Regions from separate parts of the Aurantimonas litoralis genome, predicted to be linked through region 2. Evidence: predicted binding sites of a transcription regulator. Region 2 holds the regulator's gene; the other holds the start of a gene.
The links. Region 2 encodes PhoB, which activates phosphate uptake and scavenging genes when phosphate is short. Its sites were predicted from a motif close to TGTCATNNANCTGTCAT; they were not measured.
Positions count from the first base shown of each region.

Region 1 (7,721 bases), on a different contig from region 2:
GGCCATGGAAATGATGACCACCGGCCGCTTCCGTCACCTGCCGGTCTGCGAGAATGATCGGCTGGTCGGCATCATCTCGATCGGCGACGTGGTCAAGCAGCGGATTGAGGAAGTCGAGCGCGAGGCCATGGAGATGCGCGAGTATATCGCCGCCGGCTGAGCGGAACCGCCGGGGCCCGGCCCGGGTCCCGGAACCGGTGAACGCGTCGATCTAGCGTGTGGCGTCGGCCGAAATGTCGGTCATGCGCCGGATCTCGGCGATCCGGCTGATCGTCGCCTCGTAGCCGTGATCGATGGCTTCCCGGGCGCGGAAGAATTCCGACAGGCCGATGTCGCGTACACGCGGCTGCAGCGACAGGTCCGGCGGGTCGCCGGCGAGCCGGGCCCGCGAGATCCGGTCCTGGATGATGTTGAAGGCGTCGACCATCGAGCGTGCCATGCCGAGCTTCTCGCGCCGCTGGGCGAGATCGTCGAGCGGCGCTGCGTCGACTGTGCGGGCGGCCAGGTCCGCGGCTTGTGTCGCCGCGGTCGCCGGATCGGCGCGCAGCCGCATCACCGCCGCGCGACCGAACAGGTCGTAGTGCAGGTTGACGGCGACCACGAAGCGTTCCTCGTAGACCCGGCAGACGCTGACCGGCACCGGATTGACCAGCGCGCCGTCCATCAGGCTGCGCCCGCCGCAGTCCAGCGGCTCGAACACGCCGGGCAGGGCGTAGGAGGCGCGCATGGCCAGCACCAGCGAGCCCGAATCGATCCACACTTCGTGACCGCTGCGCGCTTCCGTCGCCACGCAGACCAGCGGCCGGTCCAGATCCTCGATCCGCAGGTCCGAGAGCGCCTCCGACAGCTTCCGGCTGAGCCGCATGCCGCCGATCAGGCCGCCGGCACCGAAACGGAAGTCGAGGAAACGGATCAGGCCGCGGCGTGTCAGGGACAGGGCAAAGGCTTCGAGCTCATCGAGCTTGCCGGCCAGGTAGCAGCCGCCGACGAGCGCGCCGATGGAGGTGCCGGCGATCATCGAGATGGGAATGCCGGCTTCGTCGAAGGCCCGCAGGACGCCGATATGGGCCCAGCCGCGCGCCGCCCCGCCGCCCAGCGCCAGGGCGATGCCCGGCTGCTTCCTGGCGGTCTCGGACCGGACCGGCGCGGCGTCCATCGGCGGTCCTTCCCGGCGGCTGAAAACCCGATCGAGCATCCGCATCACTCCGGCTGGCAATCACGATCAATGGATCATGATGCGCCTAAAGTTTGATCAACTGCTTAAGGATCAACTGGCGTCGGAGTCCCGGCCCGGCAAGGCGTCGAGCGTCCGGCCGTCGGCCGCCACGCGGCGGTAGAAACAGGTGTCGCGGCCCGTGTGGCAGGTGTCCTCGGGCCTGGCGACGGCGACCTTGAGCCACACCGCGTCCTGGTCGCAGTCGATGCGGATCTCGGCGACGCTCTGCAGGGCGCCGGAGGTCTCGCCCTTCTTCCACAGCGCCTGGCGCGAGCGCGACCAGTAATGGGCGATGCCCGTGGCCAGCGTCCGGTCCAGCGCCTCGGCGTTCATGTGCGCCACCATCAGGAGATCGCCGGACGCCACGTCGGTGACGACGGCGGTCACGAGCCCGGCGGCGTCGAAACGCGGGCGCAGGACCACGCCCTCTTCCTGTTCGTGATGATCGGAAGAGGGAGCGGCGAAGAGCGGGGCAGGCGACAGGTCGGCGGTCACGAGCGGCTGCTGGCCTGCGCGAGGAAGCGGGACTTGAACTCGCCGTCCTCGGCGAAGACGCCCTGGAAGGCAGAGGTAATGGTCATCGAGCCCTTGGAGCGGATGCCGCGCATGGACATGCACATGTGTTCGGCCTCGATCATCACGGCGATGCCCTTGGGAACCAGCATGCCGGCAATGGCCGAGGCGATCTGCGCGGTCATGGATTCCTGCGTCTGGAGACGGCGCCCATAGATGTCGACGACGCGGGCGATCTTCGACAAGCCCAGCACGCGACCATCCGGCACGTAAGCGACATGCGCCTTGCCGATGATCGGCACCATGTGGTGCTCGCAATGGGAATGGAAGTCGATGTCGCGGACGAGGACCATGTCGTCATAGCCTGAGACGTCCTGGAACGTGCGGCCGAGAACGTCGCCGGCTTCGAGCTGGTAGCCGCCGAAAAGTTCCTCATAGGCCTTCACCACGCGGGCAGGGGTCTCCAGCAGGCCCTCGCGCGACGGGTCCTCGCCGATCCAGCGCAGCAGCGTCTTGACGGCAGCCTCCGCCTCGGCCCGGCTCGGCCGGTCGTCCGCGCGCTCGTCGGCTGCTTCGGGGAATTTCTTGACGACGGATTCCATGTCGTTGCGCTCCGGTGCCGTGGGAATGCGCGCTGCGATCCACTGCGAATGATGGTCGGGATTCTTGGCCGGATGGCCGGCCCGGCCCGCAATCGAAATCTTCGTCACGCTCATCTCTATCTTCGGTGGCCGCCAGGGGCCGCTTGATGTCGAAGCCGACCTGACGGCGACTTTCGAACCGGTGCCACGCGTCCTATATAATTTCCGACCGAACGAAATGACAGGGCCATCGGCATTTGCGCGATGGATTGGTGTGCATGTGATCGACGACGTCTACAACGCGCGGATACTGGAACTGGCCGGAAACATCCCCCGGATCGGGCGGCTGGAGGCTCCCGATGCCAGCGCCACGGCGCATTCCAAGCTGTGTGGCTCGACCGTGACGATCGACCTGAAACTTGCCGACGGCGTCGTGGCGGACTTCGCCCACGAAGTGAAGGCCTGCGCCCTCGGCCAGGCCTCGTCCTCGGTAATGGCCAGCCACGTCGTCGGGGCGACGCCGGAAGAACTGCGCTCAACCCGCGAGACCATGCGGCGGATGCTCAAGGAGAACGGCGCGCCGCCGGAAGGCCGTTTCGCCGATCTGAAATATCTGGAGCCGGTGCGCGAGTACAAGGCGCGCCACGCCTCGACCATGCTGACCTTCGATGCCGTGGTCGACGCGCTGGACAAGATCGCCGCACGGGACAAGAGCGCCGCGGCGTGACCCTGAGTGGCCGGGTCGCGCCGTCGGTCCGGGCGGGGCACTAGGCCCATGTGCGACCACCGCACCGACGATGCCAATCCCCGCCATGCCGCCGACGCCGGCACTGCGGCCGGCCGCAACTATTCCGGCCCGTGGCGGGCAACGCCCGGCCGGTATCTGGGCCTCGGTCTCGTGCGCCTCTACCAGCTGACCCTGTCGCCGATGATCGGCAGCCATTGCCGGCATCTGCCGACCTGCTCGGAATATGCCTATGAGGCCGTGGCGCGCCATGGCCTGTGGAGCGGCGGCTGGTTGTCCGTCTTTCGCGTCGGCCGCTGCGGCCCGTTCGGCACCAGCGGCATCGACAATGTTCCCAGCGCCTTGCCGCCACGGCACCGCTGGTGGGCGCCGTGGCGATTGCTGCGGCTGGGCCGCCCGGCTGAGCGTACTCCGGACTAGCGGCCTACTTAGTTTGGCCGACGCTCAGAAGGCGCGGGGGATCCGCAGCACCTGGCCGGGAAAGATCAGGCTCGGATTGGCGACGATGTGCTGGTTCGCCTGATGAATGATCGGGAATTTGGTGGCGTCGTCGAAATAGCGCAGCGCCAGCTTCGACAGCGTGTCCCCGGCAGCCACCTGGTGCAGCCAGTAGCCGGAAAAGCCCGGCAGGATCAGCGGGCCGTAGAGAACCGGCACCGTCACGGTCGGGGGAGGCACCCCGTCGCCGCCGCCGCTGTCGTCTGAGACGGTCACGAACAGCCGGTTGAGGGTGAAGGCGGTGCCATCGGGAATGTCGACCGCCGCCTGGAACTGGCGGATCGATGTCGAGCCGGCCGTGGCGGAGGCAGAGACCTCGTCATGGCCTTCGCCGATGAGGATCGACAGATGCCCTTCGAAACCGACCGCGTTACCGGCGATCAGGATCCGGCTTCCGACAAGATCGAAAGGCTTCGGCTGCAGGATTTCGATGTTCATCGAACTGGCTCCCTTGCATCGGAACGCCGCATCCAAATATATCCCGCCCGAACCCCTTGAGCAATCGTACCCGACTGCCACCGTTCGGCCGGCCGTTGCCGGTCACAGCAACCACCCGCGATCGTAGGCGGGACTGGAACGAAAGAGATACATGATGGCGAACGCCGTTTCCCTGACCTTCCCCGATGGATCCGTGCGCGAATACGAGGCCGACACGAGCGGCCGGGACATCGCGGGCGGCATCTCCAAATCGCTTCTCAAGAAATCCGTCGCCTATGCGCTCGACGGCGAGGTCCGCGACCTGGCCGACCCGGTCGGTCGTGCCGGGGCGATCGAGATCATCACCCGCGACGACCCGCGTGCGCTGGAGCTGATCCGCCACGATGCGGCGCACGTCATGGCCGAGGCGGTGCAGGAATTGTGGCCGGGCACCCAGGTCACGATCGGCCCGGTGATCGAGAACGGCTTCTTCTACGATTTCGCCCGCGACACGCCGTTCACGCCGGACGACCTGCCGGTCATCGAGAAGAAGATGACCGAGATCATCCGCCGCAACGCGCCCTTCACCAAGGAGGTCTGGTCGCGCGACAAGGCGAAGGCGGTCTTCGCCGAGAAGGGCGAGGCCTACAAGGTCGAGCTCGTCGACGCGATTCCCGAGGGCCAGGACCTGAAGATCTACAGCCAGGGCGACTGGTTCGACCTCTGCCGCGGTCCGCACATGGCGGCGACCGGCCAGATCGGCGACGCCTTCAAGCTGATGAAGGTGGCCGGCGCCTACTGGCGCGGCGATTCCAACAATCCGATGCTGACGCGCATCTACGGTACCGCCTGGGCCACCAAGGAGCAGCTCGCGGCCTATCTCCACATGCTGGAAGAGGCCGAGAAGCGCGACCACCGGCGGCTCGGCCGCGAGATGGACCTGTTCCATTTCCAGGAGGACGCACCGGGCACGGTGTTCTGGCATCCGAAGGGCTGGCGTCTCTACCAGACGCTCGTCTCCTATGTGCGCCGACGCCAGGAGGCCGAGGGCTACCAGGAAGTGAACGCGCCGCAGCTCCTCGAGCGCTCGCTCTGGGAGACCTCCGGGCACTGGGAGAAATATCACGAGGACATGTTCGTCACCGAGACGGAGGACGAGCGGGTCTTCGCGCTGAAGCCGATGAACTGCCCGGGGCACGTGCAGATCTTCAAGCACGGGCTGAAGAGCTATCGCGACCTGCCGCTGAAGATCGCCGAGTTCGGCGCCGTGCATCGCTACGAGCCGTCCGGCGCGCTGCACGGGCTGATGCGTGTGCGCGCCTTCACGCAGGATGACGCCCACGTCTTCTGCACCGAGGAGCAGATCACCGCCGAGAGCCTGAAGATCAACGATCTGATCCTGTCGATCTATCGCGATTTCGGCTTCGAGGACGTGCTGGTGAAGCTGTCCACGCGGCCCGAGAAGCGCGTCGGGTCGGACGAATTGTGGGACAAGGCGGAAGCCTCGATGCGCGACGTTCTCGCCATCATCGAGGAGCAGGGCGCGGGCCACATCACCACGGCGGTCGCCGAGGGTGACGGGGCGTTCTACGGCCCGAAATACGAGTACACCCTGCGCGACGCGATCGGCCGGCAATGGCAGGTCGGCACCAACCAGGTGGACTTCAACCTGCCGGGCCGCTTCGGCGCGTTCTACATCGATCGCGATTCGGAGAAGAAGACACCGGTGATGCTGCATCGCGCGATGCTGGGCTCGGTCGAGCGCTTCATCGGCATCCTGATCGAGAACTGCGCCGGCCATCTGCCGCTGTGGCTGTCGCCGCTGCAGGTCGTCGTGGCGACGATCACCTCCGAAGCCGATGATTATGCGCTGCAGGTCGCCGAGGAGCTGCGTCAGGCCGGACTGCAGGTCGAGACCGATCTTCGCAACGAGAAGATCAACTACAAGGTCCGCGAGCACTCCATGGCCAAGGTCCCGGTGATCATGGTCTGCGGCAAGCGCGAGGCCGAGGAGCGGACCGTCAACATCCGCCGTCTGGGCGCGCGCGAACAGACGCCGATGGCGTTGGACGACGCGGTCGCGGCGCTCGCCGACGAGGCCGTGCCGCCGGACCTGAAGCGCCGCCAGAAGGCACGCCGCAAGGTAGCCTGAGACGGACATTCGACGGGCCCCGGAGCCGATCCGGGGCCCGTTTTCGTCATCGGCCTGTCATCGGTCGTCGGCTAGGGACGGGGAAACCGTTCATGGCCGGCCGATGCGAACCACGACCCATCTGACCTACGCCCGTCCCTCGGACACGCTCGTCCGGCGCCTCGCCATCCGCTCCATGGAAGAACTCTCCGGCCGCCGCCGGCTCGCCCGGCTCTATGCGGTCTGGCAGCGCCACCTCGCATCCGGCGACGTGCCGGCCTTCGGCATGATGCTCGATCTGATGCGGATCAGCCTGCGGATCGAGGGCCGCCTGCCGGACCCGGCAACACTGCCCGAACGTCTGGTGATGGTCGCCAACCATCCCTTCGGGATCGGCGACGGCGTTGCGCTTCTGGCCCTGGCCGAACAACTCGGCCGGCCATTCCGCATCCTCATCAATGCCGACCTGATGAAGATCCCCGAAATGGCCGCCTATGGGCTGCCGGTCTCCTTCGAGGAGACGCGCGCGGCGATGGCAGCCAACATGGCGACCCGGGTCGAGGCGATGCGGCTCCTGGCCGAGGGCACGACCATCGTCGTCTTCCCGGCCGGCGGCGTGGCCACGGCGCCGAAGATCTTCGGCGAGGCAGCCGATCTGCCCTGGAAGCAGTTCACGGCGCGGCTGATCCGGTCGGGCGGCGCCGCCGTTCTGCCGATCCATGTCCACGGCCAGAACGGGCCGCTGTTCCATCTCGTCAGCCGCTGGTCGATGACGCTTCGCGTCGGGCTGCTGATCGGCGAGTTCCGGCGCAGATACGGCCGGTCCATCGACCTCAGCATCGGGCCGTTGATCACATCCGGGGAATTGTCCGCCATCGGCGACCGACGGCTACTGACCGAGCGCCTGCGCCAGGCCGTGTTCAATCTGGCGCGGCCGGCCGCCCAGCCACAGTCGGCGTTCGAACCGATCGCCGCCTGACCCACACGTCAGACCGAAGGGAATGATCGATCGGGGCTAGTCGCCCGATCCGGCAAGCGGGTCCGGCGTCTCCGCGAGATCCGAAGTCAGTACTTCCACATCGGTGTTCTGGCCGGGTTCCACCGCGAAGGCCCGCTGGTAGACCTTGTCGTTGTTGCGGGCGACGATGACGTAGTCGCCCGAGGCCAGCACCATCGACGGAAACGCGCCGACGCTTTCGCGCACCGGATCGCCCGAGGCCGTGGTTACCGACCACGCCGTATCGGCGATTGCTTCGCCGCCGGGTTCGCGCACCAGCTTCATCGTCAAGAGGGCGGCGCGGTGCTGCAGGGTCGCGTCGGTGACCTTGCCGGGCTCGACCCGGATGTCGGCGCGCACCGAGGCGTTCACCGAACCGTAGCTGGACACGATGTGATAGGTGCCGGCGTTCAGCCGCAGCACCTTGTTGGGTGGCACGTCGCTGGCGATCAGGTCGCGGTCGCTCTCGTTCTCGGCGTCGCTGTAGACGTCGAAGGAGAGGCGGGCCGGCTCGATCGTCTGGCCGTCGCCGACCATGGCGTCCAGCCGCAGGCCGCCGGCATTCAGCGTGATGGTTTCCTGCGTCTTCACGCCGGTGAAGTCGATCCGCTTCACGACCCCGG
Region 1 covers NZ_JAPFBM010000008.1:106,514-114,234, forward strand. Annotated here, with positions in the region: gene N7I30_RS15785 (CBS domain-containing protein) at 1-160, shown strand, start outside; gene N7I30_RS15790 (patatin-like phospholipase family protein) at 212-1,195, opposite strand; gene hisI (phosphoribosyl-AMP cyclohydrolase) at 1,268-1,699, opposite strand; gene folE (GTP cyclohydrolase I FolE) at 1,708-2,331, opposite strand; gene N7I30_RS15805 (iron-sulfur cluster assembly scaffold protein) at 2,591-3,037, shown strand; gene yidD (membrane protein insertion efficiency factor YidD) at 3,086-3,475, shown strand; gene N7I30_RS15815 (LysM peptidoglycan-binding domain-containing protein) at 3,500-3,991, opposite strand; gene thrS (threonine--tRNA ligase) at 4,146-6,122, shown strand; gene N7I30_RS15825 (1-acyl-sn-glycerol-3-phosphate acyltransferase) at 6,226-7,080, shown strand; gene N7I30_RS15830 (RgsD C-terminal domain-containing protein) at 7,117-7,721, opposite strand, start outside.
Region 1: N7I30_RS15825 (1-acyl-sn-glycerol-3-phosphate acyltransferase) is a predicted target of PhoB. The motif match lies at 6,167-6,183, and genes of this name have one in related genera.

Region 2 (7,721 bases):
TGCGCCACGAGTTCGCCGTTCGGCACCTTGGCCTTCAGCCCGATCAGCAGCCCCTCGCCGCGCACCGCCTCGATCACGTCGGGATAGCGGTCCGAGAGCGAGGCCAGCGACTGCTTGAGCTGCAGCGACATGTCGTGGACATGGTCGAGGAAGCCGTCGTCCAGCACCACGTCGAGCACCGCATTGCCGATAGCCATCGCCAGCGGACTGCCGCCATAGGTGGTGCCGTGCGAGCCCGGCGTCATGCCGCTGGCCGCCCGCTCCGTCGCCAGGCAGACGCCGAGCGGGAAGCCGCCGCCGATGCCCTTGGCCGAGGCGAGGATGTCCGGCGCGGCGCCCGAATGCTGGTAGGCGAAGAACTTGCCGGTCCGCCCGACGCCGGTCTGCACCTCGTCATAGATCAGGAGGATGCCGAGATTGTCGCACATCTCGCGCAGGCCCGTCAGGCACATGGCCGGCACGCTGCGAATGCCCCCCTCGCCCTGGATCGGCTCGATCAGGATCGCCGCGACGTCCGGCTGGGCCGCCGCCTCGCGCAGCGCGTCATGGTCGCCGAAGGGCAGCTGGTCGAAGCCCTCGACCTTCGGGCCGTAGCCCTCGAGATATTTCTTCTGCCCGCCAGCCGCGATGGTCGCCAGCGTGCGCCCGTGGAAGGCGCCCTCGAAGGTCAGGATGCGATAGCGCTCCGGCGCGCCGTTGACGTAGTGATAGCGCCGCGCGGTCTTGATCGCGCATTCCACCGCCTCGGCGCCCGAATTGGCGAAGAAGGCGCGGTCGGCGAAGGTCGCCGCCGTCAGCCGTTCGGCCATCCGCGTCTGGTCCGGGATCTCGTAGAGATTGGAGACGTGCCACAGCTTCTCGGCCTGCGCCTTCATCGTCTCGACGAGATGCGGATGGGCATGGCCGAGGCAGTTCACCGCGATGCCGCCGCCAAAGTCCATGAAACGTCGGCCGTCGCGCGTCTCCAGCCAGACGCCGCTGCCGCGCTCGAAGGCGAGCGGCGCGCGTGCATAGGTCTCGAAGAGCGGCGAGGAATGGTCCGTCGTGTCAGCCATGGCCTTTGACTTTGCTGGATCGTGAGGGTCGGATCCGGTTGTTGTTGCGGGATCGGTCCGGCGCGCGAACCGCTGGGGCGGGATGCTTGAAACGCCAAAGCCTGCCGATGGGGCAGGCTTTCCAGCGTTTTCCGAGACTTCGGAGCTTCCGCTATACCATGGCGAGCCGACGCGGTGTCAATCGAACCGCATTTTCGCCCTGCTTGTCCGTCATAGGCTTGACGAACGTCACGGGCGGCAACAAAGGCTGGGGAAAAGCCCCAAACGATTCCCCTGCGTCCCCGACGAGCCTTGTCAGCGAGTCCGCGGCTGGGCTATCTTGCCGTCAAGATACTAGATTTCGTGCGGCGGACCTAGTTCCTCAATATATCTTGTGCGTTCTGGCGCGGTCAGCCGTCGCGCTTGTGGAGGGATTCCAGCCGTCGCGACTATGCCGAAAGGAGCTTGCCATGGGCTGGACTGACGAACGCGTGGAGCTGCTCAAGCAGCTCTGGACCGAAGGCCTGAGCGCCAGCCAGATCGCCGACCGCCTGGGCGGCGTCAGCCGCAATGCCGTGATCGGCAAGGTGCACCGCCTGAAACTCGAATCGCGGGCCCGCCAGCCGAATGTCGCGCAGCCGGTCGCCGTCGAGCGCCCTGCCCCGCGCCGCACGGCCGAGGTCGAGACCGTCGAGATGGTGGTGCCGGCCCGTCTGGTCGCCGCCTCGCAGCAGCAGGCCCCGAGCCGCTCCATGCCGCGCACCATGGGCGCCACCGCGCTGAAGATGGAGCCGGAGGAAGAGCTTGAGGTGATGGATCAGCCGCAGGAGCGCGAGAGCGCCGAAGTGGTGCCGATCGCCCGCAAGCTCAGCCTCGTCGAGCTGACCGAGACCACCTGCAAATGGCCGGTCGGCGACCCGATGAAGCCGGACTTCCATTTCTGCGGCAACAACGCCCGCGATGCCTCGCCCTATTGCGCCTATCACGCCAAGCTGGCCTTCCAGCCCTTCTCGGATCGCCGCCGCGCCCGCTAGGCGCCACAGACCGTACCAAACGCAAACACCCCGCGTGGCCAGGCCGCGCGGGGTGTATGCGTTTCAGGCTCGTGAAGCAGCCGCCCGGCGCCGGGCGGAGACCCGTCAGGCGCCGGCGCTCAGCCGCGTGCGGGCCGGCGCGGCCGGGGACCTGGCGGCGCTGAACTGCTCGTCCAGCGCATAGCCGGCGCCACGGACGGTGCGGATCGGGTCGCGCTCACGGCCGCGATTGATCGCCTTGCGCAGCCGGCCGACATGCACGTCCACCGTGCGCTCGTCGACATAGATGTCGCGGCCCCAGACGCCGTCGAGCAGCTGCTCGCGGGAGAACACCCGGCCCGGCGACTGCATGAAGAATTCCATCAGCTTGAACTCGGTCGGTCCGAGCTTGAGCTCGCGTCCGGCGCGCCGAACCCGATGGGTCTCGCGGTCGAGATCGATGTCGCCGGCGACGAGTTGGCTGGAGATCTTCTCGGGCTTGGAGCGGCGCAGCATGGCCCGCACCCGGGCGATCAGCTCCGGCGTCGAGAACGGCTTGACGACATAGTCGTCCGCGCCGACCGAAAGGCCGCGCACCCGCTCGCTCTCCTCGCCGCGTGCCGTCAGCATCAGGATCGGCAAGCGTTCGGTCTCCTCGCGCTGGCGCAGCCGCCGGCACAGCTCGACGCCCGACAGGCCCGGCAGCATCCAGTCGAGGATCAGGAGGTCGGGCACCTCCTCCTTCAGCCGGATGTCGGCCTCGTCGCCGCGGTCGATGACGTCGACGACGTAGCCCTCGGCCTCGAGATTGTACCGCAGGAGAATGCCGAGGGCTTCCTCGTCCTCGACGACGACGATCCGTGCGCTCATCGCTGTCAGCCCTCGTCAGCCTGGCTCGGCGGGTCGTTCGGCACCGGCTGGGTCATCGTCGCCGTGTTGTCGCCCTTCGGCCGCTCGTTTTCGAGCTGCTTGCCGGTCTGGATATAATAGACCGTTTCGGCGATGTTGGTGGCGTGATCGCCGATCCGCTCGATGTTCTTGGCCGAGAACAGGAGATGCGTGCAGGAGGTGATGTTGCGCGGATCCTCCATCATGTAGGTCAGGAGTTCGCGGAAGATCGATGTGTACATCGCATCGATCTGCTCGTCGTTCTCGCGCATGGCGAGCGCGCGCTCGTAGTCCCGCTCGCCATAGGCGTCGAGCACTTCCTTGAGCTGCTCCAGCGCCATTTCCGACAGATGCTCGATGCCGCGCACCAGCTGCACCGGATGGGCGTGGTCGTGGACCGCGATCACCCGCTTGGCGATGTTCTTGGCCAGGTCGCCGATCCGCTCCAGGTCGTTGGAAATGCGGATGGCGCCGACGATCTCGCGCAGGTCGACGGCCATCGGCTGGCGCTTGGCGATGGTCATGATCGCCCGCTCGTCGAGCGCCCGCTGGGCATCGTCCAGCAGCAGGTCGTCGGCGACCACCGACTGGGCCAGCCCCCAGTCGCTGCGCATCAGCGCGGCGACCGACTGCTCGACCATCCGCTCGGCCATCCCGCCCATTTCCGAGATCCGGCGGACGATCAGCTTCAGCTCGTCTTCGTAGGACGTGACTGTATGTTCGGTCATGGGCATGACGCTTCCTTGCCTTCGTTCAGCCGAAGCGGCCGGTGATGTAGTCCTGGGTGCGCTTGTCGTCCGGGTTGGAGAACATCTTCTCCGTCGGGCCGACCTCCACCAGATAGCCGAGATGGAACATCGCCGTGCGCTGCGAGACGCGCGCCGCCTGCTGCATCGAATGGGTGACGATGACGATGGTGTAGTTCTGCTTCAGCTCGTCGATGAGTTCCTCGACCTTGGCGGTCGCGATCGGATCGAGCGCCGAACAGGGCTCGTCCATCAGGATCACCTCGGGCGACACCGCGATGGCGCGGGCGATGCACAGGCGCTGCTGCTGGCCGCCCGACAGGCCGGTGCCCGGCTCCGCGAGCCGGTCCTTGACCTCTTCGTAGAGGCCGGCCTTGCGCAGGCTAGTGACGACGATCTCCTCGAGCTCGGCCTTGGTCGAGGCGAGACCGTGGATCTTCGGACCGTAGGCGACATTGTCGAAGATCGACTTCGGAAACGGGTTGGGCTTCTGGAAGACCATGCCGACCCGCGCCCGCAACTCGACCACGTCGATCGCCGGATCGTAGACGTCCTCGCCGTCCAGCGTGATCTTGCCGCCCACCTTGGCGATGTCGATCGTGTCGTTCATCCGGTTCAGGCAGCGCAGGAAGGTCGACTTGCCGCAGCCCGACGGTCCGATGAGCGCCGTCACCTGGTTCTCCTCGACATCGAGATCGATGTCGTAGAGCGCCTGCTTGGGACCGTAATGGACGGTCACCTTCTCGGATCGCATCTTGATCGGACGTCTGGGTTGCACGACAGGCCCTTTCGCTAACGTCACCTGGATATTTTCCATCATGGAGGTCTCCTGTCGCATGTCTACCAGCGCCTCTCAAAGCGGCGTCGCAGAAGGATCGCCGTGATGTTCATGACCGCCAGGAACGCCAGGAGGATCATGATTGCCCCCGACGTCCGTTCGACGAAGGCGCGCTCGGCCTCGTTGGCCCACATGAAGATCTGCACCGGCAGCGCCGTGGACGCGTCCATCGGCGAGGACGGATAGTCCGCCACGAAGGCGACCATGCCGATCAGCAGCAGCGGCGCCGTCTCGCCCAGCGCCTGGGCCAGCCCGATGATCGTGCCCGTGAGGATGCCCGGCATGGCCAGCGGCAGGACGTGCTGGAACACCATCTGCATCTTCGAAGCGCCGAGCCCCAGCGCCGCCGAGCGGATCGACGGCGGCACCGCCTTCAGCGCAGCGCGCGTCGCGATAATGATCGTCGGCAGGGTCATCAGCGTCAGCACCAGGCCGCCGACCAGCGCCGCCGAACGCGGCAGGCCGAACCAGTTGATGAACACCGCCAGGCCCAGAAGGCCGAACACGATCGAGGGCACCGCCGCCAGATTGTTGATGTTCACCTCGATCAGGTCGGTGAAGCGGTTCTTCGGCGCGAACTCTTCCAGATAGATCGAGGCCGCCACGCCGATCGGCAACGCCAGCACGAGCACGATGCCCATCATGTAGAGCGAGCCGACGATTGCCACGCCAACGCCGGCCGTCTCGGCCCGGCTCGACGCACCGAAGGTGAACAGGCCCCAGTTGAAGCGCTTCTCGATCGCGCCGCTCTCCTGCAACCTATCGATCCAGCCGAGCTGCCGGTCGCTGATCGGACGGCGTCCCTCCGCCACGGTGAGATCGTACTGGCCCTTCAGCGCGCTATCGAGTTCCGAGCCGGCATAGAGCCAGATGTCCTGCGTCGTGCCGATGATCGACGGATCGTTCAGCACCATGTCGCGCAGCTGCACCCGGACGCCCGAGGAGATCAGCTTGCCGACCTCCTTGACCGCGGCCCGGTCCTCGGCGTCGACGCCCAGCATCTGCACCAGCCCGTCGCGGGCCAGCGTCGGATAATTGGCCATCATCAGCTTGGTCGGATTGTCGAGCGCGTCCTGACGGCTGCCGATCACCTCCTCGGAGAAGGTCACGGGCACCTGGATCTCGGTCTGCCAGAAGGCGGTGTAGCCCTTCGACACGACGCTCCACAGCAGCGCGACCAGGAAGAACAGGCCGATGGCGATGGCCACGATGCCATAGATCTTGAAGCGGCGTTCGGCACGGTAGCGGCGCTTGATGCCGATGTCGCGGCGTCCGGGCGCGGCGGCGCCGTCGCGCACGCCGTTGGCTGTCGCGTCGGTCATTCGTACTGCTCCCGGTACTTGCGGACGATGTAGAGGGCAAAGATGTTGAGGCACAGGGTGATGACGAACAGCGTCATGCCCAGAGCGAAGGCGACCAGCGTCTGCGGCGAGGTGAATTCCAGATCGCCGGTCAGCTGGTTGACGATCTTGACGGTGACGGTGGTCATCGCCTCGAACGGATCGAGCGTGAGATTGGCGGCAACGCCCGCCGCCAGCACCACGATCATCGTCTCGCCGATGGCCCGCGAGGCGGTCAGGAGCAGCGCCGAGACAATGCCCGGCAGCGCGGCGGGCATGATCACCCGCTTGACCGTCTCCGAGCGGGTCGCGCCGAGGCCGAGCGAGCCGTCACGCAGGCTGCGCGGCACCGAGGTGATGATGTCGTCCGACAGCGAGGAGACGAAGGGGATGAGCATGATGCCCATCACCAGGCCGGCCGTCAGCACGCTCTGGGCCTGGATGAAGCTCGTATACTCGCCGGTCACCAGCCCCGCCAGCTGGCCGGACAGGTCGCGCAGGAACGGGCCCACCGTGACGAGGGCGAAGAAGCCGTAGACGATGGTAGGGATGCCGGCCAGCACCTCCAGCAGCGGCTTGACCACCGAGCGTGTCGTGCGGGTGGCGTATTCGGCCATGTAGATCGCGGCATAAAGGCCGATCGGCACCGCCACTGCCATCGCCACGCCGGCGATGTAGAGCGTGCCGGCCAGAAGCGGAATCAGGCCGAACTGGCCTTCCGCCCCGCCGGACCCTGCCGCCGCGAAGCGCGGCTCCCAGACCGTGCCGAAGAAGAAATTCGCCGGCGACACCCGCGAGAAGAAGTCGATCGTCTCGAACAGCATCGAGAAGACGATGCCGGCGGTGGTGAGGATGGCGATGGAGGAGCAGATGATCAGGCCGTTGCGGACCACCGCCTCGACCCCGTTGCGGGCCCGCAGGCGCACCGCGATCGAGCAGTAGGCCCAGGCGGCGCCGGCCAGTGCCAGCACCAGCACGACGACCGTCATCGCCGTATGGCTGATCGTCTCCAGGCGATTGCGCTGAATCGCCAGCGGGATCATGAAGTCGGCGCTCGACGAGGCGACCGGCATGCCGCGCGCTTCCAGAAGCGGCTTCAGCGTCGCGATCTGCGAGCTTGCCGAAATCGTCGCGCGCTCGTCATCGGGCAGAAGACGCAGGCCGGCGCCGATGGATTCGACCATGCCGTAGGCCAGATCCTCGGTCAGTCCCGTCTCGGCCAGCACGCCCTCGGGAAACTCGCTGCGGATCTCCGTCGCGATCAGAACGGGCGCGGCGAGCAGCCAGGCGGCGAGGACGAACAGCGACGGCACCAGCGTCCAGGAAAGAGCGTAGGAGCCGTGATAGACCGGGCGCGAATGGAGCTTGCGTCCCGCCTCCGCGGCCAGCGACTTCGACCGCCGGTATCCGAGATAGAAGGCGGCTGCGCCGATCAGCAGCAGGATCAGGACGAGGGTGGAGGTCGGCATGCATGTCTCCCGCCAGTGACGGCTGCGCCGCCGATGAGGTCGGCGTCGAGGTGAAGGCTGCGAAGCGCGGCGCGAACCGGGCGGTCTCGTCGGTGGCCGTCTCGGACCGGATGAAGCCGCCGGTGCCGTAGAGGACCGGCGGCTTCGATGCTGTCATGCGCCGCGGCGCACGGGGCGGCGGTATCAGCCTTCGACGCTCATCGTGTCGCCGGCTTCGAACGTCGAGCGCTGCTCCTCGCGCTCGGCCTCCGGCGCCGGAACCAGGCCGTACTCGACCAGCGGGCTGTCCGGGCCGGTCATCTGGTCGGACAGGAAGAACTGCACGTACTCGCTGAGGCCCGGCACGACGCCGATATGAGCCTTCTTGACGTAGAAGTAGAGCGGCCGGGAGAC
Region 2 covers NZ_JAPFBM010000004.1:99,705-107,425, reverse strand. Annotated here, with positions in the region: gene N7I30_RS10295 (aspartate aminotransferase family protein) at 1-1,055, opposite strand, end outside; gene N7I30_RS10290 (GcrA family cell cycle regulator) at 1,505-2,068, shown strand; gene phoB (phosphate regulon transcriptional regulator PhoB) at 2,174-2,917, opposite strand; gene phoU (phosphate signaling complex protein PhoU) at 2,923-3,669, opposite strand; gene pstB (phosphate ABC transporter ATP-binding protein PstB) at 3,689-4,498, opposite strand; gene pstA (phosphate ABC transporter permease PstA) at 4,522-5,841, opposite strand; gene pstC (phosphate ABC transporter permease subunit PstC) at 5,838-7,328, opposite strand; gene N7I30_RS10260 (hypothetical protein) at 7,331-7,459, shown strand; gene N7I30_RS10255 (PstS family phosphate ABC transporter substrate-binding protein) at 7,512-7,721, opposite strand, start outside.